2 regions of the Bacillus sp. KICET-3 genome follow, and region 2 is predicted to be linked to the other one. Evidence: riboswitches for the same ligand, from Rfam matches in the RefSeq annotation. Region 2 holds a riboswitch; the other holds the start of a gene.
The links. A riboswitch is a leader RNA that binds a small molecule or an ion and turns the genes downstream of it on or off. The one in region 2 is predicted to bind cyclic di-AMP.
Positions count from the first base shown of each region.

Region 1: it holds a riboswitch for cyclic di-AMP, as region 2 does, so the genes downstream of both, kdpF (K(+)-transporting ATPase subunit F) here and R5H20_RS03000 (dicarboxylate/amino acid:cation symporter) in region 2, are expected to answer to the same signal.

Region 1 is NZ_CP137345.1:3,161,090-3,176,049, forward strand. Features, by position in the region: gene catA (type A chloramphenicol O-acetyltransferase) at 1-638, opposite strand, end outside; gene R5H20_RS16130 (bifunctional transcriptional activator/DNA repair enzyme AdaA) at 857-1,426, shown strand; gene R5H20_RS16135 (methylated-DNA--[protein]-cysteine S-methyltransferase) at 1,423-1,941, shown strand; gene kdpDN (KdpD-like non-kinase potassium sensor) at 1,994-3,154, opposite strand; gene kdpC (potassium-transporting ATPase subunit KdpC) at 3,175-3,750, opposite strand; gene kdpB (potassium-transporting ATPase subunit KdpB) at 3,763-5,775, opposite strand; gene kdpA (potassium-transporting ATPase subunit KdpA) at 5,844-7,514, opposite strand; gene kdpF (K(+)-transporting ATPase subunit F) at 7,541-7,618, opposite strand; cyclic di-AMP (ydaO/yuaA leader) riboswitch at 7,845-7,990, opposite strand; gene R5H20_RS16160 (aldo/keto reductase) at 8,232-9,080, opposite strand; gene R5H20_RS16165 (MFS transporter) at 9,109-10,386, opposite strand; gene R5H20_RS16170 (winged helix-turn-helix transcriptional regulator) at 10,490-10,885, shown strand; gene R5H20_RS16175 (uroporphyrinogen-III synthase) at 10,930-11,733, opposite strand; gene R5H20_RS16180 (cupin domain-containing protein) at 11,847-12,797, shown strand; gene R5H20_RS16185 (LysR family transcriptional regulator) at 12,913-13,803, opposite strand; gene R5H20_RS16190 (MFS transporter) at 13,924-14,960, shown strand, end outside.
Region 2 is NZ_CP137345.1:596,881-611,840, forward strand. Features, by position in the region: gene R5H20_RS02935 (SDR family NAD(P)-dependent oxidoreductase) at 1-87, shown strand, start outside; gene R5H20_RS02940 (hypothetical protein) at 167-418, opposite strand; gene R5H20_RS02945 (GNAT family N-acetyltransferase) at 486-1,034, opposite strand; gene R5H20_RS02950 (Nramp family divalent metal transporter) at 1,092-2,372, opposite strand; gene R5H20_RS02955 (GlsB/YeaQ/YmgE family stress response membrane protein) at 2,552-2,812, opposite strand; gene aspA (aspartate ammonia-lyase) at 2,910-4,331, opposite strand; gene R5H20_RS02965 (macrolide family glycosyltransferase) at 4,638-5,834, shown strand; gene R5H20_RS02970 (DUF2188 domain-containing protein) at 5,863-5,955, opposite strand; gene R5H20_RS02975 (EcsC family protein) at 6,327-7,148, shown strand; gene R5H20_RS02980 (Na+/H+ antiporter NhaC family protein) at 7,187-8,479, opposite strand; gene R5H20_RS02985 (DUF4937 domain-containing protein) at 8,606-9,298, shown strand; gene gsiB (glucose starvation-inducible protein GsiB) at 9,415-9,852, shown strand; gene R5H20_RS02995 (AI-2E family transporter) at 10,143-11,183, shown strand; cyclic di-AMP (ydaO/yuaA leader) riboswitch at 11,255-11,395, shown strand; gene R5H20_RS03000 (dicarboxylate/amino acid:cation symporter) at 11,470-12,714, shown strand; gene R5H20_RS03005 (ABC transporter ATP-binding protein) at 12,787-13,722, shown strand; gene R5H20_RS03010 (ABC transporter permease) at 13,706-14,473, shown strand; gene R5H20_RS03015 (hypothetical protein) at 14,574-14,903, shown strand.

The DNA.
Region 1 (14,960 bases), 2.1 Mb from region 2:
CATTCTCTGCATGAATCAGTCAGCTTTTGCAATTCATTGATAAAAACACCCGCATGGTAACCGTCACATACTGCATGATGACATTGCAGTGCTACAGGCAAATATGTCTCTTTTCCATCTGAAAAGAATTTCCCGTTTGTTATGATAGGGAGCAAATGGTCGCTGTTCGCCAGGTTCAGATGAAAGCTCGTAAAGTCAACCCATGGAATTGAGGAAATGGAAAACGTGTTGGCAGGAAATTTACCTTTTGCCCATAATCCTTTTTTGTCTCCAAACCTCTCGATGTCCCCCACATAGTTTTGATAAAACCGCGGAAAATCACGTGAGTATTCCGACCATAAGGCGGAAAAGGTCTGATCCTCCTGATGAAAAACCGTATAGCACGGATTCATCTGTTCCCAACATCCCAACTGCCCGTCATGAAATGCCGTTCTGAATTCGGGGTGGGCGTTCACTATTCTCGACACCATGTAAATAAAAGCAGGATAGAACTTGACTTTCTTGTCTCGCAGACTGTTCAGCAGCCCGGTCACATTGATGTTAGCCGTTATGCTGTATGAGCATTTCCCCGCTTTCATGTAATGTTCAAAATAAGGTTTTCTATGCCAATGCTCAAGTTCAATTCTTTGGAAATTCATGTTTAGCCTCCTAAAATAATCGAATTTTTATTTTAGGAGGGGTGGTCCACTGATTTCACCAACAACCTCACCTCATGTCATCTTTCTTCCATCACAGTAACATGCAACGGCTTTTCGGAGCAAGCGCGGGAAAACTCCTTTGTCATCTTGCTCATCCATTTTAACCTCTCCCGCATCGCCCGTTTTCAGGTTATACTGACATACATCGGGGTGATCACATGAATGATAAAACGGTCCTTACGCCTGAAAAGTGGCGGGCCATTGTTGAAAATGATTCATCTTATGACGGCGTATTCTTTTACGCGGTGAAAACGACAGGCGTCTTTTGCCGCCCCTCCTGCAAATCGAGGGTTCCCCATATCGAAAATGTTCGCATTTTCCCGGATGCACAACAAGCTTTATCAGAAGGTTACCGTCCCTGCAAACGATGCAATCCGGACGGCCCTCTGCTTCCTGATGAAGAGCTGGCCGAACGGGCGGCGATGATCATCGGGAGATATTATCATGAACCCCTGACACTGACGGATTTGGCTGAAAGGTGCCATACCAGCCCTTTTCATCTGCAGCGGACATTTAAGCGGATTAAAGGGATGTCCCCGCTTGAATATATCAGTCAGAAAAGAATATCAGAAGCGTGCGGGCTTCTTGCGTTTTCAGATCAAACGATTTCACAAATCGCTTCAAAGGTGGGCATCCTGAATGCGGATTATTTCGCCTCCCTGTTTAAAAAGAAAACGGGTCAGACGCCGACAGAGTTTCGGAAAAGAAAGCGGGGGATACAGTTATGAGCGCTGAAATCTTGTATTGGAGCATGCTTCGTGACAGTCAATGGACGTTTTATATTGCGGCAACAGCACAGGGGCTTTGTTTTGTCGGATCGCCCGGTCAGCATGTTGATGAGCTGGCGGCCTGGTCTAAAAAAAGGTTCCCGGACTATATGCTGGTCCGGGATGAGCAAGCAATGCAGCCGTATATCAATGAACTGACAGCGTATTTGAATGGCGAACTTACAGAATTCAGCTGCCCCGTCCACCTTTATGGGACGCCTTTTCAATTGGCCGTCTGGCATGCATTGCGGGACATTCCTTATGGAAGAACCTGCTCCTATTCGGATATTGCGGAGCGGATCGAAAACCCTGAAGCCGTGCGCGCGGTGGGTGCGGCGATCGGGGCCAATCCGCTTTTAATCATCATCCCCTGTCATCGGGTGGTTGGAAAAAACGGCAGTTTGACAGGGTACCGGGGCGGTTTGGAAATGAAAAAAAATCTGCTTATCCTGGAAAAAGCAGTTCCGCTGCGCTGAATGGCTGAAACGGACACCGTTCGAAAGAAACGAACGGTGTCTGCAGCCTCAATCAATTGGAAGTTTTATCATCTGACACAATATGAATATCGATTCCGTCTGTATGACGCATCATACTATTGACAATTGATCCTTTCCAAATCTCCTCCCATCTGGAACGGGCGGACTGTCCCAGCACGATTTGTGTAATATTGTTTTGTTTTGCCACCCCGGTTATCGCCTCTGAAATACGGCGGTCATTTGAGGGCAGGAAGATAAACCCGGCGCCAAATTGCCCGCAAAGACGTTCCCATTGCTGAATTTTATGTCTTTCATTTGCCGTCATTTGATCCTTGGCTTTGCGGGACACGTGTAAGACAAACAGCTCCGCCTTCAGCCGGTTGGCAATTCTCCATCCCCGGCGGATCAGCTTCTCGGCATTTTTGCCATGCTGGACGCACACCAGTATTTTTTCATTTGTTCCCCTTGGCCGGCTATAGCCGTTCTGCCGGTTTAGACGTTCTATCCGGTCATCCACATCATCGGCGACTTCGCGTAAGGCCAGCTCTCTGAGTGCGGCCAAATTATTTTTTGTGAAAAAATGAGTCAAAGCCTGCTGGATGTTATGCTGTTCATAAATTTTGCCTTCCCGCAGCCGCTTTTGCAGCGTTTCCGGTGTCACATCAATGAGGATGACTTCATTGGCAAGATCCAAGATCCGGTCGGGAATCCGCTCCCTGACTTTTACGCCTGTCACTTGCTGGACAATATCATGAACGCTTTCAATATGCTGAATGTTGACGGCCGACAGGACATTGACGCCTTCTCTTAATATATCTTCCACATCCATGTATCGTTTTTCATTTTTCGAGCCGGGTATATTGGTATGAGCCAGTTCATCGATGATGACAAGATCAGGCTTTCGCTCAATAATCGCAGCGGCATCCATTTCTTCAAGCGTTTTTCCTTTATATTCAATTTTTCGTTTAGGAATGACCTCAAGTCCCCTTATCAAGGCAGCCGTTTCCTTCCTGTTATGCGTATCGACCAAACCGATGACAACGTCTATTCCTTCACGTTTTACATCGTGCGCTTCCTGAAGCATTCGGTACGTCTTCCCTACACCTGGCGCCGAGCCGATATAAATCGTCCAGCTCCCTCTTTTGAGCTGTTCAATTTCTGCCAGCAGCTCTTCAGGCGTTTTTCTTCGATAGTCGCGGCTGTTTTTTCGCATCACAGCTTCTCCGCCTCTTTTCAAGATTTTCCTGATGTTAGTTTTTCTTTCAGGTCGATATTCAGAAGCAAGACATTAACCCGCGCTTCACTGAACATGGATGCCTTTTTTGTGTGTACCTCAACCAATTGCTGCAGCTGTTTTTTCGATATTCCCGTCAGCCGGCTGATTCTCGGAATTTGCGCTGCTGCTCCGGCAGGACTGATATCGGGGTCTAATCCCGATGCGGAATTTGTGACCAAATCGATCGGCAGTTGATTGACAGGTACATCGGGATTCTCCCGCTTCCATTTTTCAATGGATGTTTTTACGCGTTTCAGCAAAGCGGGATTTGACGGAGCTTCATTTGGCGATCCGGATCCTGAGGCATCATAGCCGATGCTTGATACTCTGCTGTTAAAATAGCGCGGATCAGTGAATGGCTGGCCAATTAATTCAGATCCAACAGCCTCTCCTTTTTTGTCATAAACAAGGCTTCCCATCGATTTTTCAGGCATTACGGCTTGTGAAATGCTGGTCAGAGCCAACGGATAAGCAAGTCCGCAAACGATCATCAAGAGCAGACTGATTCTGATAACAGGGCCGATTTCCTTCATGATTGATCCTCCTCACACCATGATCTGCATGATCATATCGATCAGCTTAATTCCAATAAACGGGACGAGCACACCGCCAAGTCCGTACATCAATAAATTGCGGGCCAACAGCGCGTTTGAATTCATCGGCTTGTATGCGACTCCCCTTATTGCCAGCGGCACAAGCAGCGGAATGATCAGCGCATTAAATATCAGCGCCGATAAAATCGCCGACATCGGCGAAGCGAGTCCCATGATATTCAACGATGCCATTTGGGGAATCGCCGTCATAAACATCGCAGGAATAATCGCAAAATATTTGGCGATATCATTTGCGATACTGAAAGTTGTCAAAGCGCCGCGGGTCATGAGCAGCTGTTTTCCGATCGATACGACCTCAATAATTTTCGTCGGGTCGGAATCGAGATCAACCATATTGGCCGCTTCCTTTGCTGCCGTTGTTCCGCTGTTCATGGCAAGCCCGACATCGGCCTGCGCCAGCGCAGGCGCGTCATTTGTTCCATCGCCTGTCATAGCGACCAGCTTTCCTTCTGCTTGTTCGCGTTTGATCACATCGATCTTGTCTTTTGGTTTACTTTCCGCGATAAAATCATCCACCCCGGCTTCCTTTGCAATCGTGGCCGCTGTTAAAGGGTTGTCGCCTGTACACATGATCGTTTTAATCCCCATTTTCCGAAGCTTTTCAAAGCGTTCTCTCATCCCCGGTTTTACGGTATCCTTTAAATAAATCAAACCGTACAGTTGATCCCCGGCAGCCACAGCCAGAGGGGTGCCGCCTTCTTTTGAAATTCGCTCGCTTTCCCGGTCAAAATCAGGCGGGACCGTTCCGCCGTTCTGTATCACCCATTTTTTCACCGCGTCAACGGCGCCTTTGCGAATGGCTGTTCCATCCGGAAGGTTGATGCCGCTCATCCTGGTTTCCGCCTTGAATTCTATACATTCCCCGTCTTCGGCGGCAGAAGCGTCAAATGGAATGGATTGTTTTTTGGCAAGCTCGATGATCGAACGTCCTTCAGGCGTTTCATCATGAATGGAACAGAGCGCCGCGTATTCGCCGACCGTTTGAAGCGTTTCTTGGCCGGCCGGGACAAACTCGCTCGCCATCCGGTTTCCAAATGTGATCGTTCCGGTTTTATCAAGAATAATCGTATTAATATCACCGGCGGCTTCAACCGCTTTACCTGACATCGCAAGTACGTTAAAACGGGTGACGCGATCCATGCCGGCAATGCCGATAGCCGACAGAAGCCCTCCGATTGTCGTCGGAATCAGGCAGACCAGCAGTGCAATCAAGACCGCCGGGTCAATGTGAAAGCCGAGATAATCCGTAAAAAACGGAAGTGTCGCGACAACGATGAGAAAGATGATGGTCAGGCTCGTCAACACTGTATTCAACGCGATTTCATTCGGTGTTTTTTGTCTTTCCGCCCCTTCAACTAAAGCGATCATCTGGTCTAAAAATGTTTCGCCGGGGTCACTTGTGATTTTTACTTTAATCGAGTCGCTGACAACCCGGGTTCCTCCGGTAACGGAGCTGAAATCGCCTCCCGGCTCTTTTATGACAGGCGCTGATTCACCCGTTATGGCCGATTCATCAACTGAAGCGAGACCGCTGATCACTTCGCCGTCGCCGGGGATCATTTCTCCTTGGGAAACAATGACAACGTCTCCTTTTCGCAATTCGTCAGACGATGCTTTTTTCGTCTTTCCGTCACCTGTTACTTTATTGGCCCATACTCCTTTCTTCGTTTGTTTTAAAGAATCGGCCTGCGCTTTTCCTCTTCCTTCAGCAAGCGCCTCGGCGAAGTTGGCGAATAAAACCGTCAACAGCAAAATGACGGATACCGCCGGATTGAACCATGGATTTGCCGTACTGCCGAAAAACTGCGGAAACACAGACAGCAGTATTGTTATCAAAAATCCCATTTCAACGATAAACATAATCGGATTTTTAGCCATCGTTTTCGGATGTAATTTGATAAAAGCCCTTTTAACCGCGTCCTTTACGATCGATTGATTCGACATTTGGCCCGAATCTGATTCGAGGTGCGGATGGGCATGGTTCAAATCATTCATGTTATGCATCCTCTCTTTCATAATGTTAAAAATTCCGCGGCCGGTCCTAACACCAGGACAGGGAAGAAGGTCAACGCTCCGACAATCAAAATCGAGGTGATGAAAATGCCGGCGAAAATACTTGAATCTGTCCGGAATGTCCCAATGGTTTCCGGGACGGTTTTTTTCTTGCACAACGATCCGGCGACCGCCAATAGCGTAACAATTGAGAAATAACGGCCGATGAACATCACGATTCCTGTCGATAAGTTCCAGAATGGCGTCGCGTCCTTCAGCCCTTCAAATCCTGAACCATTATTAGCGGCCGAAGACGTAAATTCGTATAAAATTTGGCTGATCCCATGGAAACCTGGATTTGAAATCGCCTCCCGCCCCACCTGAGTAAAGATGGCAAGCGCCGAGGCCCCCAATATCAACAACGGATGAATCAACAGGGTGACTGCTAAAAGCTTCATTTCTTTTCCTTCAATTTTTTTGCCCAAAAATTCAGGCGTTCTTCCGACCATTAATCCCGACAAGAAAACAGTGATCATCGCATAGAGCAGTATATTCATAAATCCGGCGCCAAAGCCGCCGAACACCGTGTTCAGCATCATATTGAGCAATGCCAAGAGGCCTGTAAGCGGCGCAAGCGTATCATGCATCGTATTGACCGCTCCTGTCTCACTCGCAGTTGTGACCATCGCATAAAAGGCTGAATACACAGTTCCAAAACGGACTTCTTTTCCTTCCATACTGCCTTCCCCATGCTGGATACCCGTTTGATTGATCACCGGATTTCCGCCGGATTCGGTTATGAAGGCTGCACCAACCATGAATAAAAACAACAAGCCTGCCGAAATGAAAAGGATTCGACCCTGCTTCAGATTTCCAACCATTTTTCCATAGGTAAACGGCAGGGAAACGGTCATCAACAGCATAAGCAACATTTGCAGCGCATTGCTCCACCCATTTGGATTTTCGAATGGATGTGCCGAGTTTACGCCGAAATACCCCCCTCCGTTGTTTCCGAGCTCTTTAATCGATAAAAAGGACGCGACAGGCCCCCGCAAAATCGATTGCTCCCCTCCGGTTATCGTTTTTACGGTTACGGAAGAATCAAGTGTTTGCGGTACACCGAGACCCACAAAAACAATTGTCGCAACCACTGCAATCGGCAGCAGAATTCGAGTGATGCAGCGGATGAGATCAATGTAAAAATTTCCGAACGGCTTTCCGGCTAGTCCGCGAATCATCGCAATGGCAGCTGCAAGCGCAGTGGCCGGCGCGGCAAACATTAAAAAGATAATGGCCGTCATTTGTGAAAACAGAGAAAGCCCGGTTTCACCGCTGTAATGCTGCAAATTCGTATTGGTCATAAAACTGATCGCCGTATTAAACGCAAGTGTCGGCTCCATTCCCGCAATATGAGCAGGATTTAAGGGCAGCACTCCCTGAAGCCGGAATACGAGGTAAACGATCAATATCATAACCGTATTCGTGACAATTAAAGCGGCGGCGTACTTTTTCCAGGATTGGTTTTCCGCTTTCACACCGCCGATGCGATAAAACACGCGTTCAACCGGATAAAAAAACCTATCGATTGCAGAAGGGGCGTAGTCGAATACTTTTGCTATGTAAAGCCCCATTGGTTTAGCCAGCAATAAAGCGATCAGCAGGATGCAGCATATGGAAATAAACGCTGTCATTTCTTTAACCCCCAATATGTTTACAGTTAAAATTTTTCCGGATTTAAAAGAGCGTACATCAAGTAGACAAACGCGGCGATGACCGCAGCTGCCAGTAACATCATCGGACATTCCTCCTTCCCCGGCTTTGTCGATTAGCTGATCGTTTTTCCCGCCCATTTCAGCAATAACAGCATCACTGCTGCTAAACAGACGACGATGGCCCACATGGCGATATCCAGCATTTCCTCACCTCCTTGATTTTTTTGCATGAAAAAAAGCCGCAAGAGAACAAACCTCTTACGGCTTTGGTTTTGGGCACAGTTAAGAAACCGTGCTTTCCGCACGCATTTGGGTTCTCTTCAAACGCTTGCGAGGTTAGCTGTCGGATTCAGGTGCAAAGAGTCACCTTACCTTTCAAAAGGATTCACCCCAAGTGGCCGCGCCACAAAAAATGGTTCCCCCGCTTCCAGTCTGGAATTCAGCGATTACGATAATTGGAAATTTTATTCAGATTTTTGATGAGATTTATAATACGCTCGTTGCATATTAGTGTAAAGCTTCATAAATGACCAAATTGGCTTATTTTTATCTTTTATCAGCCTTTTACAGCATCAAATCGTTTGATTACTTCTATTTTCTTATTATCCCTGACATTTTCTTGATCTCCACTTGTGAATAAAGGGTTGGGAACAATCCAAAAAACACCGTCCGAACATTCGAACGGTGCCTTCCATTTTAAAAATCAAAGTTATCAGGATCTGGGCCGACCCGGGTATTCTCGTTTAAAGCATCGATTTGCGCCATCTCCTCATTGGTCAGCTCAAAATCGAATATATCCGCGTTTTCTGCGATCCGATGCGCTTTTGTCGATTTTGGAATCGTGATGACGCCGTTTTGCAAATCCCAGCGCAAAATCACCTGGGCTGCGGTTTTGCCATGCTTTTTCGCGATGTCCTTCAGAAGGTGATGATCAAGCAATTGTCCCTGCATTAATGGGGACCATGCTTCAAGCTGAATTCCATGCGCTCTGCAAAATGATTGCAGCTCCTTTTGCGTCAGGCGCGGATGGCACTCGACTTGGTTGACCATCGGTTTGATTTTCGCATCCTTCATCAAGTCTTCAAGATGATGGATTTGAAAGTTGCTGACGCCGATCGCTTTGACGCGTCCAGCTTCATAAAGAGTTTCAAGCGCCCGCCACGCCTCTTTATACCGGCCTTCAACGGGCCAATGGATCAGAAATAAATCCAATTGATCAAGCCCGAGTTTGCTGAGGCTCTTCTCATAGGCCGCGATTGTCTCTTCATATCCTAAATCTTCATTCCAGACCTTTGATGTCACAAATAGATCTTCTCGTGAAATGCCTGCCTCTTGCAAGCCTTGACGGATGCCTTCCCCGACTCCCTCCTCATTTCCGTATATCGCTGCCGTGTCAATGCTCCGGTAGCCGTGGGCGATGGCCGTCTTCACGGCATTCACCAGTTCCGGCCCTTCTTCCACTTTAAACACCCCGATGCCAAACCAGGGCATTTTCACGCCATTATGCAATTCTGTTCGATCTTGTAAATGTGTTGCAGTCATCATATGAGACCTCCTGTTATCCATTTTGTTTTCAGATGCAATCCCCTAAATTTTTTTGCAAGTTGCGGCCATCGTGTTGTTCTTTGCGTTCAAGAGCAAGGCTCAAGCCTGTCAGCACGACGGCGCCCAACACCATGAATCCGCCCACCCATGCGGTATGAATGAGTCCGACCGATTCTGTGATCACCCCCCCTAAATATGATCCGATGGCAATGCCTGCATTAAAGGCCGCAATATTGACGGCAGATGCGACATCCACCGCACCCGGTACAAACCGTTCGGCAAGCATGACGACATAAACCTGCAGCCCCGGAACATTCATGAAAGCCAAAAATCCCATCAAAATGATCGTGATCAAGCCTGCCAGCTTAAAAGGCGCTGTAAACGCCAAGACGAAAAGCACGGCAGCCTGGGCGATAAACATATAAAACAATGCGGTCAGCGGCTTTTTGTTTGCGGCTTTACCGCCAATGATGTTGCCGAGCGCAATGGCAATGCCGTATACAAGCAAAATGACAGCGACGGCTTCTTCTTTAAAACCGGTGACATGCTGCAGCAGCGGGGACAAGTACGTAAAGACGACAAACGTGCCTCCGTATCCCAAAGCGGTAATGATAAATAAAAGCAATAACCGGCCGCTTTTCACAAGCTTCAGCTGACTGCGGAATGTCGTCCGGACGCCTTTCGGCAAGTCGCCAGGCACAAGGATGCTGTTTGCAATAAAAGCCAATACGCCGACGGCGACGATCGCAATAAAGGCAAACCTCCAGCCGAATTGCTGCCCAATAAAAGTGCCGATCGGAACACCCGTAATCGTCGCGACGGTCAGCCCCGTAAACATGATGGAAATCGCTCCGGCTCTTTTATGCTCCGGAACAAGGCCGGCGGCAATCGTCGAGCCGATCGACATAAAAACACCGTGTGAAAATGCGGAGAGCACGCGGGCGGTCAAAAGAACGCCGATGCTTCCGGCACATGCGGCAATGCCGTTCCCGATCATAAACACCATCATAATCAACAGCAGTAACGTTTTCCGGGACATAACCGATGTAACGGCTGTTAAAACAGGCGCTCCGAACGTGACTCCCAAGGCGTATAAAGATACGGTCAGCCCTGCTGTCGTAACCGAAATATGCAGATCATCGGCAATCAGCGGCAGCAGGCCAACGCTGATAAACTCTGTCGTGCCGATCGCGAATGCGCTGACGGCCAAAGCCAAAAGCGCTAATATACTTCGTTTTTTATGAAAAGAAGACATTTGATTCCCCCTATGATTTTGGTATAGCGAATTGTTGCCGGCAAATGATATTATGGTACATATCAGTGATAAAAAAAAGTACGCACTTGCAAGTACTATAGGAACTGAAAAGTATGATAGGCACTTTTAAGTGCCTATCGATCGGAGGAAGAATATGAAGCAGAAAAAATACAATATTTCGGTTGAAGCAACTCTCGAAGTCATCGGCGGAAAGTGGAAATGCGTCATCCTCTGCCATTTGACGCACGGTAAAAAGCGGACAAGCGAATTGAAGCGGCTCATGCCGAACATTACGCAAAAAATGCTGACCCAGCAATTGCGGGAATTAGAAGAAGACGGCGTCATTAACCGGATCGTATACCAGCAGGTTCCTCCAAAAGTGGAATATGAGCTCAGCGAATACGGCTGGACCCTGCGGAATATCTTGGACTCGCTGTGCGCATGGGGTGAAAAACATATCACAAGGGTCTACGGAGATAAATTCGCAGTTTTGGAAGACAGTGTGCTGAATGATAAATTAAAGGAAAAGCCCGGCATTCAGGAAAAATAACAAAAACGACATTCCTTTGGGTGGAATGTCGTTTTTTATTTGCTTTACGAATAATAGCGGGACAGTTCGACGATCATCGCCCCCATCCGCTCCAGCTCCGGAGCGAGCAGACGTTCAACCCCTTCCTCTCTCAGCGCTTCTGCCGTCACTTTCCCGACAGCGGCCGCTGTCACATGTTCCTGAAACGCTTTGACGATTTCTCCCGCGATACCTGCTTCTCTGGCGAAATTGAAAAGCGAACGGACTTGAACGGCGGTCGTGAAACAAACCGCATCCACCTCACGGCCGATGATCTCTTGACACAATAAGGAGACGGTTTCCTGCTTCGGAGGGGTATGCCGGTAAGGCAAAAGCGGGAATACGGATGCCCCTTTATCCTTTAAAAACGCCAGCAGCGCCGGCGCATTTTCTCCGTGGAGCTGCACCATGACCCGTTTTCCGGCCAAATCGTAAGGCTCAAGGGCGTGTATCAGCCCGCCCGTCGTACCGTCTTCATCAGACGCCTCCGGAGTAATGCCGAGCTTCTTTAAGGCAGACACGGTTTTGTATCCTCTTGATGCCGCCTTTGCCTGGCGGATTACGTGCAAAAACCGGTCACGGAGCCCAAGCTTCTCTGCAAGACTGACAAGTGTTTCTGTACCGATTCCAGTCGTAAAAACCGCCCAGTCGGCTCCCGTTTCTACAAAGGCCTGCAATTCGGGCCCGACTTCTTTTTCCGCTAAAAATACGGTTCCTTGAAGAGAGCGGGCGACTGAAATCCCGCCTTGTTTTTCAATCAGCGTGCTGATCTCTTCGATTTTCCGCGAACCGCCGATGGCAATCCGTTTGCCGGTTAATCCTTTTACCACTGCCAATCCCTCTTTCTTTATCTTTTTATATGAATCTCAAGTTTTTCGGTTTACTAACATCTTCCATGTGAGATATGATAGAATTATCAAAAAATTAACAGGAGGTTTTTCAGATGTCGACCGATTCCCGTTTTGACACCCGTGCTGAACAATTGACGAAGCATGCCCGTTTTTTCGAGTATACCACCGCTTCCGATCCGATTGGAAGCGGAAGCATCAGTCCGGTGCCGGTTAAAGAATTCGGGCCGGAATTGTACCGGTCAGGGGATACGCGGATGATTCCATTGGACATCTCAAAAGAGCTTAAAACCGATTATCCCGCATCAAGCCCGTCCCTTCTCGCCCACTTTATCACGATTCGCAGGGGTGATACGATCAATACGAGCCCGAACGCGACAAGCGAATTATATTACGTGATTGAGGGTTCCGGCAGCACAGATGTCAATGGAGAAACAATCCAGTGGCATAAAGGCGACTTTTTAACGCTGCCCGCAGGTTCAAACAGCCGCCATACCGCAGCGGAAGACGCATCCATCTATTATATAACAGACTCGCCGCTTCTCCGCTATTTAGGAGTAAACGCAGCTGAAGCGCGCTTTAAGCCGACTCTTTACACCGCCGAACAGGCAAAAGAAAAATTAGCCGAAGCTGCCAATTCCCCCGACGCCCGCTTTCGCAACCGTATTTCTGTTCTGTTAAACAATGATAAATTCGATCAGACGTTAACCATCACACACGTACTGTGGGCGATGTTCGGAATCGTTCCTCCGGGCTCCAAACAAGCGCCCCACAGCCATAAGTCGGTGGCTCTTGATTTTGTCGCCTATGCCGCGCCAGGGACGTATACATTGGTCGGCAGCCGGATCGATCCCAAAACAAAAGAAATCATTGATCCGGTCAGAGTCGACTGGGTAACCGGAAAAGCGTTCATTACACCGCCCGGGTTATGGCACTCCCACCATAACGAATCAGGCGAAGCCGCCTACATCATTCCGATTCAAGATGCCGGACTGCAAACGTACCTGCGGACATTGGATATTCAGTTTCAACATTATGAGAAATAAAACGGGGTTTCAAAAAGGAGCCGGCATGTTTCGGTGGCGGCTCCTTTTTTCAGAGCTTCGCAAGGCCCTGATTCCCCACGCTCCCCGATTTTCCCCTGAACTCCTTTTCCCTTTCTTAGGGACGGCCGTTTCTCTGATAGTAATCAATGACAAACATTCTAAAATTGCTCGCCGCCGGCGATAAATAGTGGTCTTTTAAGACGGCAAGGCCGATCATCCGTTCACAGCGGTAATCTGCAACACGGCAGTACGCGACAGGGGAATGGACATGTTCTGAGGTTTTCGGCAGAATCGCCGCACCGAGCCCTGCCGAAACAAGCCCCAAAATGGTCGATACTTCCTCTCCTTCAAATGCAAGCTTCGGACTGATCCCTAAATCCCGGCACATTTGATCGAACACATAGCGAAGTCCGTATCCAGGCTTAAATCCGACGAAATCTTCATCGGCTATCGTTTTCATCGCGATTTCTTTTTGGCCGGCCAGCGGGTGGTCGGCAGGCAGCACCAGATAAAGCGGCTCTTTATCCAAAACGGTCCACTCAAGCAGTTCGTTCGGCAGCGGCGGCGAGCTCATGCAAATATCGGCTTCGCCCGTTTCCACCATGTGCTGCAGCACTTCGTTCGCCCCTTGATAAAGGCGGAATCCTACATGGGGGTGCAGTTTTTTAAATTCGGCGATGAGCTGCGGCATGACCCAGGAACCAAGTGTATGCAAAAAAGAGACCGAGACTTCTCCGTAATCGGGATCTGCGCTTTGTCGGACCTTCTGAACCCCTTCATCAAGCGCATGGCGCGCTTTTTTTGCTTTAACGAGAAACTGTTCGCCATACCTTGTCAGCCGCACAGATTTTGATTTTCTGATAAACAAAGGCACGCCCAATTCTTCCTCAAGCTTTTTGATGGAACGGCTCAAAGCCGGCTGTGAAATGCTTTGCTCCATTGCGGCTTTTGTAAAATGCCGATGCTTGCTGACGGCGATAAAATTGTCAATTTGATGGAGCTCCACTCTTTCACCTCCTTATCATAACAAAAATGCATCATATCTATAGTTATTATAAATTAGACACATCACAAATGAAAGCGTAGGATGGATCATAGAGCTAGATTGCAGAAATGAGGGACCAGCATGAAATACATTCAGCCGCATACGAAGGACTATCAACACGCAAGCATCGCCTTATTTATCAGCGGTTTTGTCACGTTTGCCACATTGTACACCACACAGCCGCTGATGCCGGTATTTGCAGAGGAATTCGGCATTTCCGCGGCGGCGGCAAGTGTAACATTATCAATCTCAACGGGCATATTGGCATTCTCTTTACTGATGGCGGCGGCATTGGCGGACGGATTTGGCCGCAAAACGATCATGACGCTGTCGCTTTTTTCAACATCCATCCTCGGCCTGTTGACAGCGTTCAGCCCGAACTTTGCCGCCCTTCTTGTCATGAGGGGCCTGCTTGGGTTCTTTCTCGCGGGTGTTCCGGCCATCGCCATGACCTATGTCGGTGAAGAATTCGATCCGAAGGGGCTTGGGAAAATGATGGGGCTCTACATCAGCGGCACGAGCCTCGGCGGCATGAGCGGCAGACTGTTGACCGGCCTTTTGACAGACCTTTTCGGCTGGAGGGAGGCGCTCGGCATCATCGGCGCCATTTCCGTCGTGCTGAGCTATCTGTTTTGGCATTTGCTGCCGCGGCCCCGGCACTCCGTAAAACAGCAAACCAATTTCAAAAAAACATGCGGAGCTTACAGAGCCGTTCTTGTTAACAGGCGGCTCATGCTGCTGATTTCTCTTGGCTTTATCTTAATGGGCAGCTTTGTCACGATGTTTAATTATATCGGATTTCAGCTGATGGCCCCTCCATACCGGCTGTCGCAAACGGTCATCGGTTTGATCTTCATCGTTTATTTGGCGGGTGCGCTCAGCTCGGTTTATATGGGAAAGAAAGCCGACGCCTTCGGCAGCCCATTGATGATCAAAATCGCCATCGCCATCATGGGTTCGGGCGCCTTGATCACGCTTTTCTCGTGGCTGCCGCTGAAAATTGCCGGCATTGCCGTCTTTACGTTCGGATTTTTCGGCGCCCATTCGATCGCCAGCTCCTGGGTTGGCCAGAAGGCCGATGATCAGCGCGTTCAAGCCTCTTCCCTTTATTTGCTGAG
Region 2 (14,960 bases):
AGCGGCAAGGTGCTCAGAGCCGGAGACTTGGCGGAAGAATACCGGTTTACAGATGTAGACGGCCGGAGAATTCCGCCGTTTGAATGATAAAACGGGAAAGCCTGCCCCGACATGTTCGGAAAGCAGGCTTTCTAAATCCGTGTATTTTACTTTGTTTATGATTAGCTCATTTCTTTTTCTTCATCGCCGCGGCCATGAATGGAAGAACCGTTCCGAACAGCATTGTGCCGCCGAAGAAATTCCCGAGATACGGCTGACCGATCAAATAGCAGACAGCAAATATGACCACCGCCAGCCCGATCATCGAGAAGGCCGGATAAAATCTTTTTTGAAAGCTTGTCTTTTGGGTGATCAGAAAAAATATCAGTCCGACAATCAGCGGAATGATCCATAGGTAAAATAATATCAGTACTTTCATCTTCAAAACTCCATATTTTTTTATCTCATCATACCAGATTTCAGGTGAAAATGCGTGTGACAAATTCCTAAATCATGTTCTGGTAGTCTTCCCGCAGCAGGCCGTAAACGAAATGATCGGCAAAATGGTCATGGAGCCATTCGCATTGTCTGAGGCGGCCCTCTTTCGTAAAGCCCAGCCTTTCAGGGATGGCCTGGCTTTTCATATTTTTTGTTGCGGCCCTGATTTCGATCCGGTTTAATTCATAATCATTGAACAGCATGTCAATCAGCGCGCGGCATGCCTCCGTCATAATTCCTTTCCCCTGAAACGGCTCCCCGAGCCAGTAACCCAGAGAAGTCGTGCGGTTGATCCAATTGACATAGTGCAGTCCGATGATTCCTGCGAACTCGTTTTGATACCAGATCCCCGCCTGAAAACCGTTATTCGCCGCGGTCTGCTTCATGCTTTCTTCAATAAAGGCTTCACTGTCTTCAAGCTTCTTCGTCCCGTCTACCCAAAACAGCCATTTTCTTAAATGACGCTTAGACTGCTGAACCATCATATAAACGTCGCGCGCATCTTTCGGTTCAAGCATCTTTAAATACAAGTCATCATTGATCGTCAGTGTAAACATCCAGGATCCTCCTTTTTAACAGTATCATATAAAAAAAGCCGACCGAAGTCAGCTTTTCTAACCAAAAATTGTATCAAAGATCAGGAAGATGTTCAGTGAGACGATGAGCGCGGCGATGAGCCAGGAAACGGCTGTCACCCACTTCGCATTTGTAAGGCTTCCCATAATCCGTTTATTGCTCGTAAATAAAATGAGCGGAATCAGGGCAAAGGCGATTCCGAAAGACAGGACGACCTGGCTTAACACGAGAGCTGTCGTCGGATTGACGCCTGATGCAATGATGGCGATCGGCGGCAGAATCGTAATAAAACGTCTCAGGTAAAGCGGAATCCTGAAATTGATAAACCCCTGCATAATAATATCCCCTGAAAGCGTCCCGACAGAAGAGCTTGATAATCCGGCAATGAGAAGACCGATGCCGAATAATACGGCGGATAGCGGACTGACCATGCTGCTGAAGTGATGAAAGGCCACATCAAGGTCCTCGACGAAAATGCCGTTTTTGAAGAATAATGCGGCGGCAACAATCAGCATGCTGGCATTGATCGCCCCGGCGACAAGCATCGCGATTAAAATATCGATGAATTCAAAGCGGAAAATCTTTTTCTTTTCCGCTTCCGTTTTACCGACCACTCTCCTCTGTGTGAGTGCGGAGTGAAGGTAAATCGCATGAGGCATGACCGTCGCACCGAGAATTCCCGCCGCCAAGAGAATACTGTCCGCGCCGTTGAAGCGGGGAACCAGCATCCCTTCAAGCACCGCTACGGGATCCGGTTTTGCAAAAAAGGTCTGTAAAGCAAACGCGATGACGACGATAAACAGCATCCCGGTAATCGCCGCTTCAAGGGGGCGGAAGCCGCGTCTTTGCAGTTCCAAAATCGCGAATGACCCGACAGCGGCAATGATGGAAGCCTCTAAAAGCGGAATGCCGAACAAAAGATAAAGTCCAAGCGCGGCGCCGATAAATTCGGCAAGGTCTGTCGCGATCACGACCAGTTCGCCTTGAATCCACAAGCCGAAAGAAACCGGCTTTGGAAATTCCTCTCTGGCGACCTCAGGCAGGTTTTTTCCCGTCGCAATCCCCAGTTTTGCTGATAATGACTGAATAAGAAGCGCCATAATATTAGAAAAAAGAATAACCCATAATAGCAGATACCCGTATTTGGAACCGGCAGCGATATTTGTGGCAAAGTTCCCCGGGTCAATATAAGCGATGGCAGCTATAAAAGCCGGGCCTAAAAAGGGAAGAAGCCTTTTCAAGCCTCTGCTTTTTCCATCCAATGCGTCTTGAGCGTCTTTTGATATTTGTGTGTGTCTGGACATATCGTTACTGATCATCTGATTCACCTAGATTCTATGTTGTTTTTCCTTGTGCTATAAATGTTTCCTTAGTGCAAATTATATGTTCATCATATGCCTGCCATCATCAATTGTCAACTGTTAGATTTTATAGTGTATGCATTTTTGCACAAACAAAAACCAGCATCGCTGCGAAACGATGCTGGCATGGATGCTGCTTATGCTTGAGACCCCATTCTTCCGCGGAAGATCAGGCTTAAGATAAAGACGAGAATCGCGGCGCCGATAATGGCGGGAAAGATGGCGAATCCCGCAATATCAGGGCCCCAAGTGCCGAACAGCCCATGGCCGATCCAGGCCCCGATAAAACCGACCACCATTGAGCCGATGATGCCGCCCGGAGCGCCGTTGCCGCCGATGGCACCTCCGATTAAACCGATGACAATTGCAACAATCACTGAAACGAGAAATCCTAACATTGTCCTTTCACCCTCTTTCAAATGATTTATATTATGTCTTTAGCCCTGCCAAGACGAATATAAACGTTTGAAAGCATATCAGCGTTTGAAAAGACGTTTATTCCTCAAGCAATGAAGCGCCGGCGATGCCGGGATGCGTCATTTCATAAGGATCAAGAATCAAGTCAAGCTCTTCCTCTGTCAAAACATCATGCAGCAGGCAGAGCTCGCGGACAGACCGTCCTGTGGCAATCGCTTCCTTTGCAATCCGCGCTGCGGCTTCATAGCCGAGGTGGGGGTTGACCGCCGTAATCACGCCAACGCTTTTTTCGACGAATTCTTTCAGCCTGATTTCATTCGCTTCTATCCCTGCGACACAATAATCCGTAAATACGCGGAATCCGTTGTTCATGATCTTGATCGATTGCAGCAGATTAAATACAAGGACAGGCTCCATGACGTTTAATTCGAGCTGGCCCGCTTCAGAAGCAAGGCAAATGGTATGGTCATTGCCGATGACCTGGAATGCGATCTGGTTCATCACCTCGGGCATCACCGGATTCACTTTGCCCGGCATAATGGAAGAACCGGGCTGGCGGGGAGGGAGGCGGATCTCTGCGAGTCCGGCCCTTGGGCCTGACGCCATTAGACGGAGGTCATTGGCGATCTTGGACATATTCATCATTCCTACTTTCAGTGCAGATGATACCTCTGTGTAGGCGTCCGTATTTTGGGTGGCGTCGACAAGGTGTTCTGCCCCGACAAGCTCATACCCGCTGATGTCGGATAAATGTTTGACTACGTTTCTGATATATCTCGGATCGGCGTTCAGGCCGGTTCCCACCGCCGTCGCCCCCATGTTGACTTCATAGAGGTGGTGCCGGGATTGTTTAATCCGCTCGATGTCGCGTTCGATGACGCGCGAATACGCTTCAAACTCTTGCCCGAGGCGGATCGGCACGGCGTCTTGAAGATGGGTCCTCCCCATTTTAATGACGGAGTCAAATTCAGCCGCTTTTTTTCGGAAGGCGTCCAGCATATCCTCCATCGTCGCTATCAGCTTTCTCATGTGATTTAAGGTTGCCAGATGAATGGCTGTCGGAAAAACGTCATTCGTTGACTGGGCCATATTGACGTGAGTATTGGGGCTTAAATGGAAGTAATCTCCTTTTTCTCTCCCTAAAAGCTCTAATCCTCTGTTGGCGATGACCTCGTTTGTATTCATATTCATTGAAGTTCCGGCTCCGCCCTGAATGGGATCGACGATGAAATGATCATGCCAATGGCCGTCTATCACTTCACCGGCCGCTTTTACTATCACTTCGCCAAGATCTTTATACAGCCGCTTAATTTCCATATTGGAAAGGGCGGCGGCTTTTTTGACCATCGCCAGCGCTTTAATGAGCTCTTCATCAATCTGATAGCCGGTAATGGGAAAGTTTTCAACGGCCCTCATCGTCTGTACGCCGTAATATGCATCTGCTGGGACTTCTTTTTCGCCTAAAAAATCTTTTTCAATCCGGGTGGTGTTCGTATCCATTGTTTGACATCCTCCGTAATGTTGTTTCTTATGCTGTAGTGTGCCACGAACCACCGGGTTTTAGTTTTTGAACGAAAAAAAAGTAAAATTGGCTCGGAAATGCCGGCTGTCAAGAAATAAAAAGCCCTTTTTTATTAAACATATCCGCTTATTTGCATGCAGGGGAATTTTTAAGGAAACATATGCAAAAAGATATAAATAGTAAAATAGTTATGTCTATTTATTATTAACTTAATTAAATACTTTACGATCACGCTTTTTTGTAGTAAAGTCCTTAATAAAATTTCAAAAGAAAGGAAGATCACAATGGGAAAAGCGCTGATGATCAACTTCCCCGGCGAAGGTCACATCAATCCCTCTTTAGGCGTGACAAAAGAGCTTCAAAGCAGGGGAGAGACGATCGTTTATTATGCTGTTGAAGAATATGCAGAAAAAATCAAAAAAACAGGGGCTGAGGTCCGTTTGTACCCGGACTTCAGAGAGACGATATCCTTTGGAAAAAACATGACGGGCGATGAAAACAGGGACTATGCCGAAATGATGTACCATATGGCGAAAAAAGCCATCGATATCGTTGATCTGATATATGAAGAAGTCCGCCATGAAACGTACGACTATGTCATTTTTGATCATCACTTTTTGGCGGGAAAAATCATTGCCGAAAAGCTTGGGCTTCCGGGCATCTCATTGTGCACGACGTTCGCGATCAATAAAGACATGGGAAGATCGTTTCAAAATAAGCAGGGTGACTTGGAAAGCTCACCTTATTTTGAAAAATTCAAACGGATGGTTGCAGAACTAAACGAGCGTTATCCAGTCAGATTTGAGGATCCGTTCGATGTTTTCCTTTGTCCGGGGGATATCACGATTGTCTTTACTTCAAGAGAATTCCAGCCGCAAGCGGATAAGTTTGGAGACGATTATTTGTTTGTGGGGCCGTCCATCACCAGCCGGCCGGAATCTGCCGATTTTCCGTTCGTCGAACTGGAGGGTGAAAAAGTCATCGTCATTTCGATGGGGACGATTTTTAATCGGCAACAAGAGGTTTACAATATGTGCATTGAAGCTCTGAAGGATTTTGACGGCAAAGTGGTGATGTCAATCGGCAAATATACGGACCCGGCCGATCTTGATCCGATCCCTGATCATTTTATTGTTAGGCCGTATATTCCGCAGCTGGAGCTTTTGAAAATAGCCGATTTATTCGTCACGCACGGGGGAATGAACAGCACAAATGAAGGGCTCTACTTCGATACGCCGCTTCTCGTCATCCCGATGGGAGGAGATCAATTTCTTGTCGCCGCCCAGGTCGAGAAGACAGGGGCCGGGCTGAAGCTTGACAAAAAGGAGCTCTCCTCAGCAGTGCTGCGGCAAAAAATAGAAGAAATCATCAATAACGGCTCCTATACCGCCGGCGCCGCGGACATCGGCCGGTCGCTGCGGGACGCCGGCGGCTACAGCAGGGCGGCGGATGCCATTTTCGGCATCATCCGGCAAACATGAGACGCTCCAACATCAGGAGCGTCTTTTTTTAGTCTATCCGTATCATGCTGCCGTCTTTCTTATGAACGATGACGGCGGTTCCTTTATTGCGGCCGATTTCCTTCGCCCGTTCCACCGCCACAGACTTTGTTTTTTCACTTCAATGGCGCGCTTGGCATCATCGGCTTTCACCGCCCGGCCTATGACATGCCCGCGCTTTTCCGTGAGCTCGGGGCGCTGATTCAATCCGCCGCCATCCAGTTTTGTCTCACCATCATTTTCCAAAAACGTCTTGGTTTCTGTTTTTCAGCCCACTCTTTTGCCCGGCTTATTGCGATCGGAATTACGCTCCGTTCTTCATACCCCTCGTGCGATTTTGTTTTGAGCGGAATAATCATCGCTCACTGACCATGGCATCCTCTCACCCCTCCTTTTTCGTATAGGTAAAAAAACACGGATTCTTAAGGCTGATCATTGTATACTATAAAAAACGGTAAGGAGGACAGGCGTTCCATGCATAATGAACAGACAGACCTAGAGGCCCAGCTGAAAGCCATTGAGAAATGGGAAAAGGAACAACAGAAAGTATGGTTTTGGGAACGGATCGGCCGGATTCCGTTTAAAGTGCTGGACAAGCTTACGCCGGCGTTTATCCAGGATAAAATCGGCGTCCTGCTCGATGAAATCGGAGGCTTTATTCAAAATGGCGGGCAATATTTGACGTCTGAAAAACATCTCATCCGGCAGTTTCAAAAAAAGCTTCCGGAAGAAACGATTCAAACAATTGAGGATATCAAAAAAGCACCGCTCTCTGTGATGGATCATATTTGTGAAGAGCTGGGAAAAAACAGGGCGAACACTGCTGCCGTCCAAGGCGCGACAACGGGTGTCGGCGGTTTGTTTACCCTTGCCGTTGATATTCCCGCCATTCTCGGCCTTTCCTTGAAAACGCTGCAGGATATCGCGGTCTCATACGGCTACGATCCGAAGGATAAAATGGAGCGCATGTTCATCATTAAATGCCTTCAGCTCAGTGCGGCGGACATAGTCGGAAAAAAAGCGATCATCGAAGAGCTCAGTACATATCATCAACAACCCGGCGCACGCCAGAACATGATCTCGCAAATTCAGGGATGGCGGGAAGTCGTCTATACGTACCGCGATTCTTTCGGCTGGAAAAAGCTCTTTCAAATGGTGCCTGTCGCCGGCATTCTCTTTGGGGCAATCTCAAACCGCTCAATGGTTGGCGGGGTTGCTGAAGCAGGGATGATGATGTATAAAAAACGGAGAATCCTTGAAAAGCTTGCAGAGCTGGAGCGAGAACAGGCGGAATAAGAAAAAACGGGCTGCCGATTAGATCGGCAGCCCGTAAATCATTTTGATGTTCTTGTGAAACGCGGCAGCCCGAATATGATCGCGGCAATCCCGCAGATGCCGATCAAAATCGGATAAAAGGAATAAGGCAGAATGCTGATCGGCGATATTTTCGCAATTTGCGCCGCTGACAGCATTTGTGCGCCGTAGGGGATCAGCCCCTGGATAGCGCAAGAAAAAATATCAAGGATGCTCGCCGACTTGCGATTGTCGATGCCGTATTGATCTGATAAATCTTTGGCGAGCGGCCCTGCAGTAATGATGGCTATCGTATTGTTGGCCGTGGCCAGGTTGGCGGTGCTGACAAGTCCGGCGATTCCGGCTTCGGCTCCTTTTTTTGAACGGATCCGGTTTGAAACGAAGTGAAGCAGAAAGGCGATTCCGCCGTTTCTCTTCATCATTTCCGCCATTCCGCCGATCAGAAGGGACAAAATGATCAGCTCAGACATGCCGCCGATCCCTTCAGTGATGGCGCTTAAATAGGAGTGAAGCGTCAGGCTGCCGTCAAAGATTCCGATAACACCGGACAAAACGATTCCGCCGAGGATGACGGCCATAACGTTGAACCCGAGAAGCGCAAAAATCAGCACGCCAAGGTATGGAAGCACCTTCACCCAGCTGTATGCCGCTTCCTGAGCCCCAAGATGCCCGCCTTGAGAGAAGATGACCAGCAGTATGACCGTTATCACCGCGGCGGGCAGTACGATCAAGAAATTGGTTTTGAACTTGTCCGCCATTTTCGTTTTCTGTGTACGAACCGCTGCAATCGTCGTATCAGAAATAAATGATAAATTGTCGCCGAACATCGCTCCGCCGACAACGGCAGCCACCGAAAGCGCAGCAGAAACGCCGATTTCGCCGCTGATTCCCGCGCCGATCGGAGCAAGAGCTGCGATCGTTCCAGTCGAGGTTCCAATTGAAATTGAAATAAAGGCAGCGATGATAAATAAGCCTGGAACCATAAACTGTTCAGGAATAAACGACAGGGCCAGATGCACCGTCGAGTCTACGGCTCCCATCGCTTTTGTGGCAGACGAAAAAGCGCCGGCCAAAATAAAAATCATGATCATAATCATAATATCGGGGTGGCCCGCGCCTTTTGCGAACCACTCCGTCTTTTGATTGAGCGTCTCTTTTCGGTTCATGGCCAATGAAAGAACCGAAGCGATCAGAGCGGCGGCGACTATTGGAAGGCTGTAGAAATCGCCGGTTACAATCCCTGATCCAACGAATAAACAGACAAATAATAAGAGCGGCAAAAGCCCGGAGGCTTTTCCGGTTTGGTTTTGCATGATGTACACCTCTTCTATTTCTTCAAACCCTTTTTCATCAATATCCAACACTTTAAAAGGCGAACGGTTAAAAGTCAAATGGTAAAATAAGTTCGGGAGAACATCAAACAAAAAGAGGGGGAGCATATGGAGGCCAATCCAGTACGACATGTAATCGAAATGGCAAAAGGAACGAAGGATGATATTCATTTTGCCGTTTCAGAAGTAAATGACCATTGCGTGCGGGCCGCGGTTTTAGAAGGTGAATGCCAGTGGCGCTTTCATCCGGATTCAGAAAAGCTGATCATCGTGTTGGAGGGGGAGCTATTGGTCGATGTCATGGATCACAGGACAGAAGTTCTGCAACGAAATGATTCATTTTTGATTCCAAGAGGCGCGATTTACAGGTTTCGTTCCAATCAACAGACCGTCTGTCTCTCGGTGGCAAAAACAGCGTCTGAAGCCGTCGGATTTGAAAAAGATAATGTGCTGAAGCTGATTCGGTGCAAGCCGGCCGGCCGGAATCGGCAGCCGTTCAGCGAAGCGCAGGCCAAATGGAAGCCGATTTCAAACATAAAAGGATTCGTCAGGCAGTGGGGCGGCTGGCTGGAGGCTGAAGAAGGGCCTGAAGCCGTGATCATGGCGCTTTGGAAGACGAAACAGGATTATATGAATTTCATGAAGAATGATCACGATCTTATCTATGAAACAACAAATCAAAAAGACACGTTTCATTCAAGCCATATTGAGCTGATAGAAGATCCGGCAGAGATCGGACGGGCATTGAAACGCCATTCGCCGGCCCTTGTCCCGGAATGGACGGTCGCTTGCAGGGCGTAATAAGCGTTGATCATCCCGAATGTTCTCCCGGCTCTTTCGTAAATGTGCTATTTTTGTTTACTCTTTTTCAGACGTGGAATGTAAAAACCATACCACTTAAAAAGGAGGAATTCAAAATGGCAGACAACAATGATAACAAAATGAGCCGGGAAGAAGCAGGCCGAAAAGGCGGAGAAGCCACAAGCAAAAACCATGATAAAGAATTCTACCAGGAGATCGGTGAAAAAGGCGGAGAAGCCACAAGCAAAAACCATGACAAAGAATTCTACCAGGAGATCGGTGAAAAAGGCGGAGAAGCTACAAGCAAAAACCATGACAAAGAATTCTACCAGGAGATCGGCCGAAAAGGCGGAGAGGCCACAAGCGAAAACCATGACAAAGAGTTCTACCAGGAGATCGGCCATAAAGGCGGAGAGAAAACAAGCGAAACCCATGGAAAGGAATTTTACCAGGAAATCGGTGAAAAAGGCGGAGAAGCCACAAGCAAAAACCATGATAAAGATTTTTACCGCGATATCGGCGAAAAAGGCGGAAGACAAAGAAGAAGCGGTTAAAAAGGAGAGAGGGGGGCTCCATTGGGGGCCTTCTCTTCTTCACTGCATCCTACTAAAGGATTTGAGTAGACAGACCTATCAAACCGATGGCCAAACAGTGATAAACCGGCGTCTGGTGTATATTTTTTTCGCTGTTTTGAAATATAAAATTTTTTATGATTTATTTAAGCGCGGAAAGAGATTTCCGCGCTTTTTTGTTATATAATTTACAGATGATACATCAAATTGTAATTATAAAGCTTGAATATGCTAATAGTTAAGGACTAAAGTACTGGTGGGAGTGTGCAAGAATGGCAGCGTTGATTAAATTTTTTCAGCATCCTGGGGTCAGGCGCTTTTTTGTTTTTGTTATTTTAACGGGGGTTTTATACCTTTTACGCAGCATGATGAATTTAATACTGCTCACATTTATTTTTACATTTTTAATGAATCGTTTGGAAAATGTGATCAGACATTTTTTAAACCGCTTTATTAGAGTCAGCCAGAAGCTGATTATATCCTGTTTATACGCTGCACTTGTTCTCGGGCTTTCGCTTGGCGGGGCGCTGTACTATCCTGTTATCGTCAAGCAGATTCAGCAGCTGATTAAACAGGGAAAATATATCGCTTCTCATCCAGACAGCATCCCTTTTCTCGATATGATCACCAATATGTTCGGCGATATCAACCTGACATCGTATTTGGAAAAGGGACTTAACTTTATCTATACATATATTACGGACATCGGCACATTCGGTCTGCAAATGGTGATGTCTTTGATTCTCAGTATGTTTTTCTTAATTGAAAAAGATAAAGTCATGAATTTGATGGATAAATTTAAAACGAGCAAAGTGGCCGTTTTTTATGAGGAGATTGCTTTTTTCGGTAGAAAATTCACGAGAACTTTCGGCAAGGTGCTTGAGGCTCAGTTCATCATCGCTTCTGTCAACTGCGCGTTAACGACCATCGCCCTTGGAATCATGGGTTTTCCTCAGCTTTTCGGCCTGGCGGTCATGGTATTTTTCCTCGGTTTGGTTCCTGTCGCCGGCGTTGTCATTTCTCTTATTCCGTTAAGCTTTATCGCCTACAGCATCGGCGGAATGGCTTATATCGTTTCCTTGGTGCTCGTCATTATGATCGTCCATGCGATTGAAACCTATTTCCTTAATCCGAAATTGATGTCTGCAAAGACGGAGCTGCCGATTTTTTTCACGTTTATCGTGTTGATTTTCTCAGAGCATTTCATAGGCATTTGGGGCCTGATCATCGGGATTCCGATTTTTGTGTTTTGCCTTGATGTTCTTGAGGTGACAAATAAGGACGAAAACCGGGACGCGAATCCTAATAAATAGCAAAAAATTGTAAAATGAAAAAGGTTGTTTACATATTTCGAATTATCAGGTATAAATGTAATATAACTTTATAACGCCACACGTTTAATCCTTTTTTAGGAGTGGGGGACCCGATCATTTGGGGTGAATTTTTCCGTTCCATGCGAGCGGAAAGACGGACATCTCTTCGTCCGAACCCGTCAGCTAACCTCATCAACGTGAAGAGAGTCATGTGGAACCAAATCAAATGGTAAAAGTCCATGGGAGACCTCTCTCATGGGCTTTTTTTCAAAAGGGGGAAACTTTATTGAAATTGGCAACGAAAATCATCATTGGTTTAATTCTTGGTGCGGTAGTCGGTATTGTGTTAAACGTCACATCGCCTGACCTGTTCTCGAAGCTCAATACGTTCCTATTCGGGCCGCTCGGGACCATCTTTTTAAATCTCATTAAGATGCTTGTTGTTCCAATTGTATTCTTTTCTCTGACATTGGGGGTAGCGGGGCTTGGAGATCCCAAGAAGCTCGGCAGAATCGGTGCGAAAACGATCGCGTACTTTTTATCGACAACAGCGGTCGCCATCATTATCGGCCTTATCTTGGCCTTGGTCATTAAACCGGGAGAAATCGGGTCATATGATACAAGCTCTGCGGAATATTCAGCCGAAAAAGCGCCGAGCATAGCGGAAACGCTGCTGAACATCATTCCGACAAATCCGGTTCAAGCGATGGCCGAAGGAAATATGCTGCAAATCATCGCTTTCTCCATCCTCGTGGGACTCGGGATTACAATGCTCGGGAAAAAAGCGGACGCTCTTCTGAAAGTGGTTGAACAAGGCAACGAATTGATGATGTATCTCGTCAACCTTGTGATGAAATTTGCGCCGTATGGGACGTTCGGTTTGATCGCGACAGCAATCGGCAGCCAGGGATGGAGCGCGATCAAAGCGATGGGATTGTACATGATCGTTGTCATATTGGCACTTGTCATCCACACGATCGTCACTTACGGTACGACGATTGCATTGTTCGCAAAGCGGAATCCGATTACATTCTTTAAGGACTTCTCAGAGGTTATGATCGTTGCGTTCAGTACGTCAAGCAGTAATGCGACACTGCCGGTTTCCATGGATGTCGCGCAAAGAAAGCTGAAAGTGCCGGAGCCGATCAGCAGTTTCGTTCAGCCGCTCGGTGCTACGATCAACATGGATGGAACGGCGATCATGCAAGGGGTTGCGACCATCTTTATCGCTCAGGTTTACGGGGTGGATCTCACAATGCCACAGCTGTTGATGGTTGTGTTGACCGCCGTGCTGGCAAGCATCGGTACAGCAGGGGTGCCCGGCGTGGGTCTGATCATGCTGGCGATGGTTCTTCAATCTGTTAATCTTCCTGTTGCCGGAATTGCCTTAATTTTGGGAATTGACCGACTTCTAGACATGATCCGGACGGCTGTCAACACGACAGGGGATGCGGCATGTGCCGTGATTGTTACCGAAACGGAGAAAAAGCATGGCAAAATCGAAGCGCCTCATTCAGAAGTGTCTATGTAATGCGGTGAAAAATGCTATAATCAAACAGTGCCTTTTGGCACTGTTTATTTTTTTGGAAAAAGGAGGACAAGCATGACTGATCATCCTGTTTTACATATAGAAGGCGTCAATAAAATCATTGACGGCAAAACGATACTGAAAGACATCCATCTTAAGGCCGGCAAGGGGGAAATCATCGGCCTGCTTGGTCCGAACGGATCCGGAAAAACGACGCTCATCAAGCTGATCACCGGGTTAATCAAAATGAGCAGCGGCTCGATCATCATTAACGGTTTCCCGATTGACCGCCAATTTGAAAAAGCGATTCAATCTGTTGGCGCCATTGTGGAAAATCCTGAATTCTATCCATATCTTACAGGCTATGAAAATCTTAAACATTATGCCAATATGCATTCCGGGATCAGCCAGGAGAGGCTGGAAGAGGTGGTCGGCCGCGTTGGTCTTGAAGATGCGATTGACGATAAAGTGAAAACCTATTCGCTTGGAATGAGACAGCGTCTTGGAATTGCCCAGGCGATTCTTCACCGTCCCAAGCTGCTGATTTTGGATGAACCGACGAACGGTTTGGATCCGGCGGGAATGAAGGATTTCCGGGAACATCTGCGGGAGCTGGCCAAAGAGGAAGAGACCGTCATTCTTTTTGCAACGCACTTGTTGAAGGAAGTTGAAGATTTGTGCGACAGGGTCGTCATCCTTCAAAAAGGCAGGGTGAAATCTTCAGTCAGCCTGACTGAGGCGGAAGAAAAGCTTGAAACAGCGCTTTTGGAGGTGCAGCCTCAGGAGAAGGCGCTTCAATGGCTGACCGAGAATGGCTATGAAGCATGGATGGAAAAAGGGCTGTTGGCTGTCAAAGCTGAAAAAAGGCAAATTCCCGCTTTAAATAAACAGCTTGTCATCCATGATATTGATGTATATTCGATTGCTCCTTTTAAACAGTCGCTTGAGGATGAATATATGACATTAACCGCTGCGATGGAGGAGGGAGATTCAGATGTTTCGGCTGATTAAAAATGAGCATGTCAAGCTGGTCAAGCGAAAAGTAACCGTTGTATCGCTGGCGTTAATTGTTGTGTTTCAGTTTCTGCTTGCATTGGTGACAAAACGGATTTTGGCTGGCGCAGGCGCGGATGATCATTTCATCGGCTACTTTTCTTTTGCGCCCAACCTGAATATTCTTTTGCAGGGTCTTACGATTGTAGTGGCGGCTTCGATCATTTCATTTGAGTATGACAAAAAGACGATTAAATTTTTGCTGATCCGCCCTGTCAGCAGAGAGAAAATCCTGATCTCCAAGTTTTTGACAATCGTGCTTGCAAGCATTTGGCTTTTTATGATCTATTACGGCTTTTCACTGCTGTTCGGTCTTGTCTTTTTTGGAGCAAAACTCGATCCAAAGGCCGGGACATTATTTTTCAATACGTTAAGCATGATCGGCTCGCAATGGCTTGAGGTTTTTCTGATGGCCGCTTTTGCGTTCCTGTGTTCGGCTTTGTTCAGAAGCAGCGCCCTCAGCATCATGGTGTCGATTGCCGTGCTGTACGGAGCTAAAACGCTTGTGACGATTATGGCGTATTTAAAAAATCCTTGGGGAAAATTTTTGCTGTTTGCCAACACCGATTTTACGCAATACGGCGAACATGCAAAAACGCTTTTTACAGGAATGACCCCGGTATTTTCGATTGTTATCATCGCCATTCATTTTGTGTTTTTTATCGGTGTGGCCTGGTGGAGCTTCTGCAAACGGGACATCAAACTGTAAAAGCGGTGGCGGAGGCATGACATTTTTGTGAAACATGTCGCGGTTACAGTTTTATGCTCCTATTTTTCCTTATAATAAGGGAATAGGAGATGACCAATCTATGCGAAAATTTATTACGGCAATGCCGATGATCTTGCTGTTGTCATTTTCATTTGTCTCTTTTGCTTTTCATTTTGACCATCTTGTCTATTTTAGACTTGCGCTTGGATTGTTTTCGCTTGCAGGTTTGTTAATGTTATATAAATTAAAAACTGGTTTCCGCTTTTTTATCGGCTATCTGTATGCAAGCTGGATCGTGCTTGCCGGCATCGCCGCATATGAGGAACCGCTGTTTTCCGACTTTTTCTTCGGCGGTCTTGTCATCACGATGGGCTATTTGACATACATGCTGATTTACCTCGGAATGAAGAAAGACGGACAAACCGCGTAAATGAAAGTGCGCCTCGCTTCGAGAGCGCGCTTTTTTATAATACTCATTGGTTGCGCA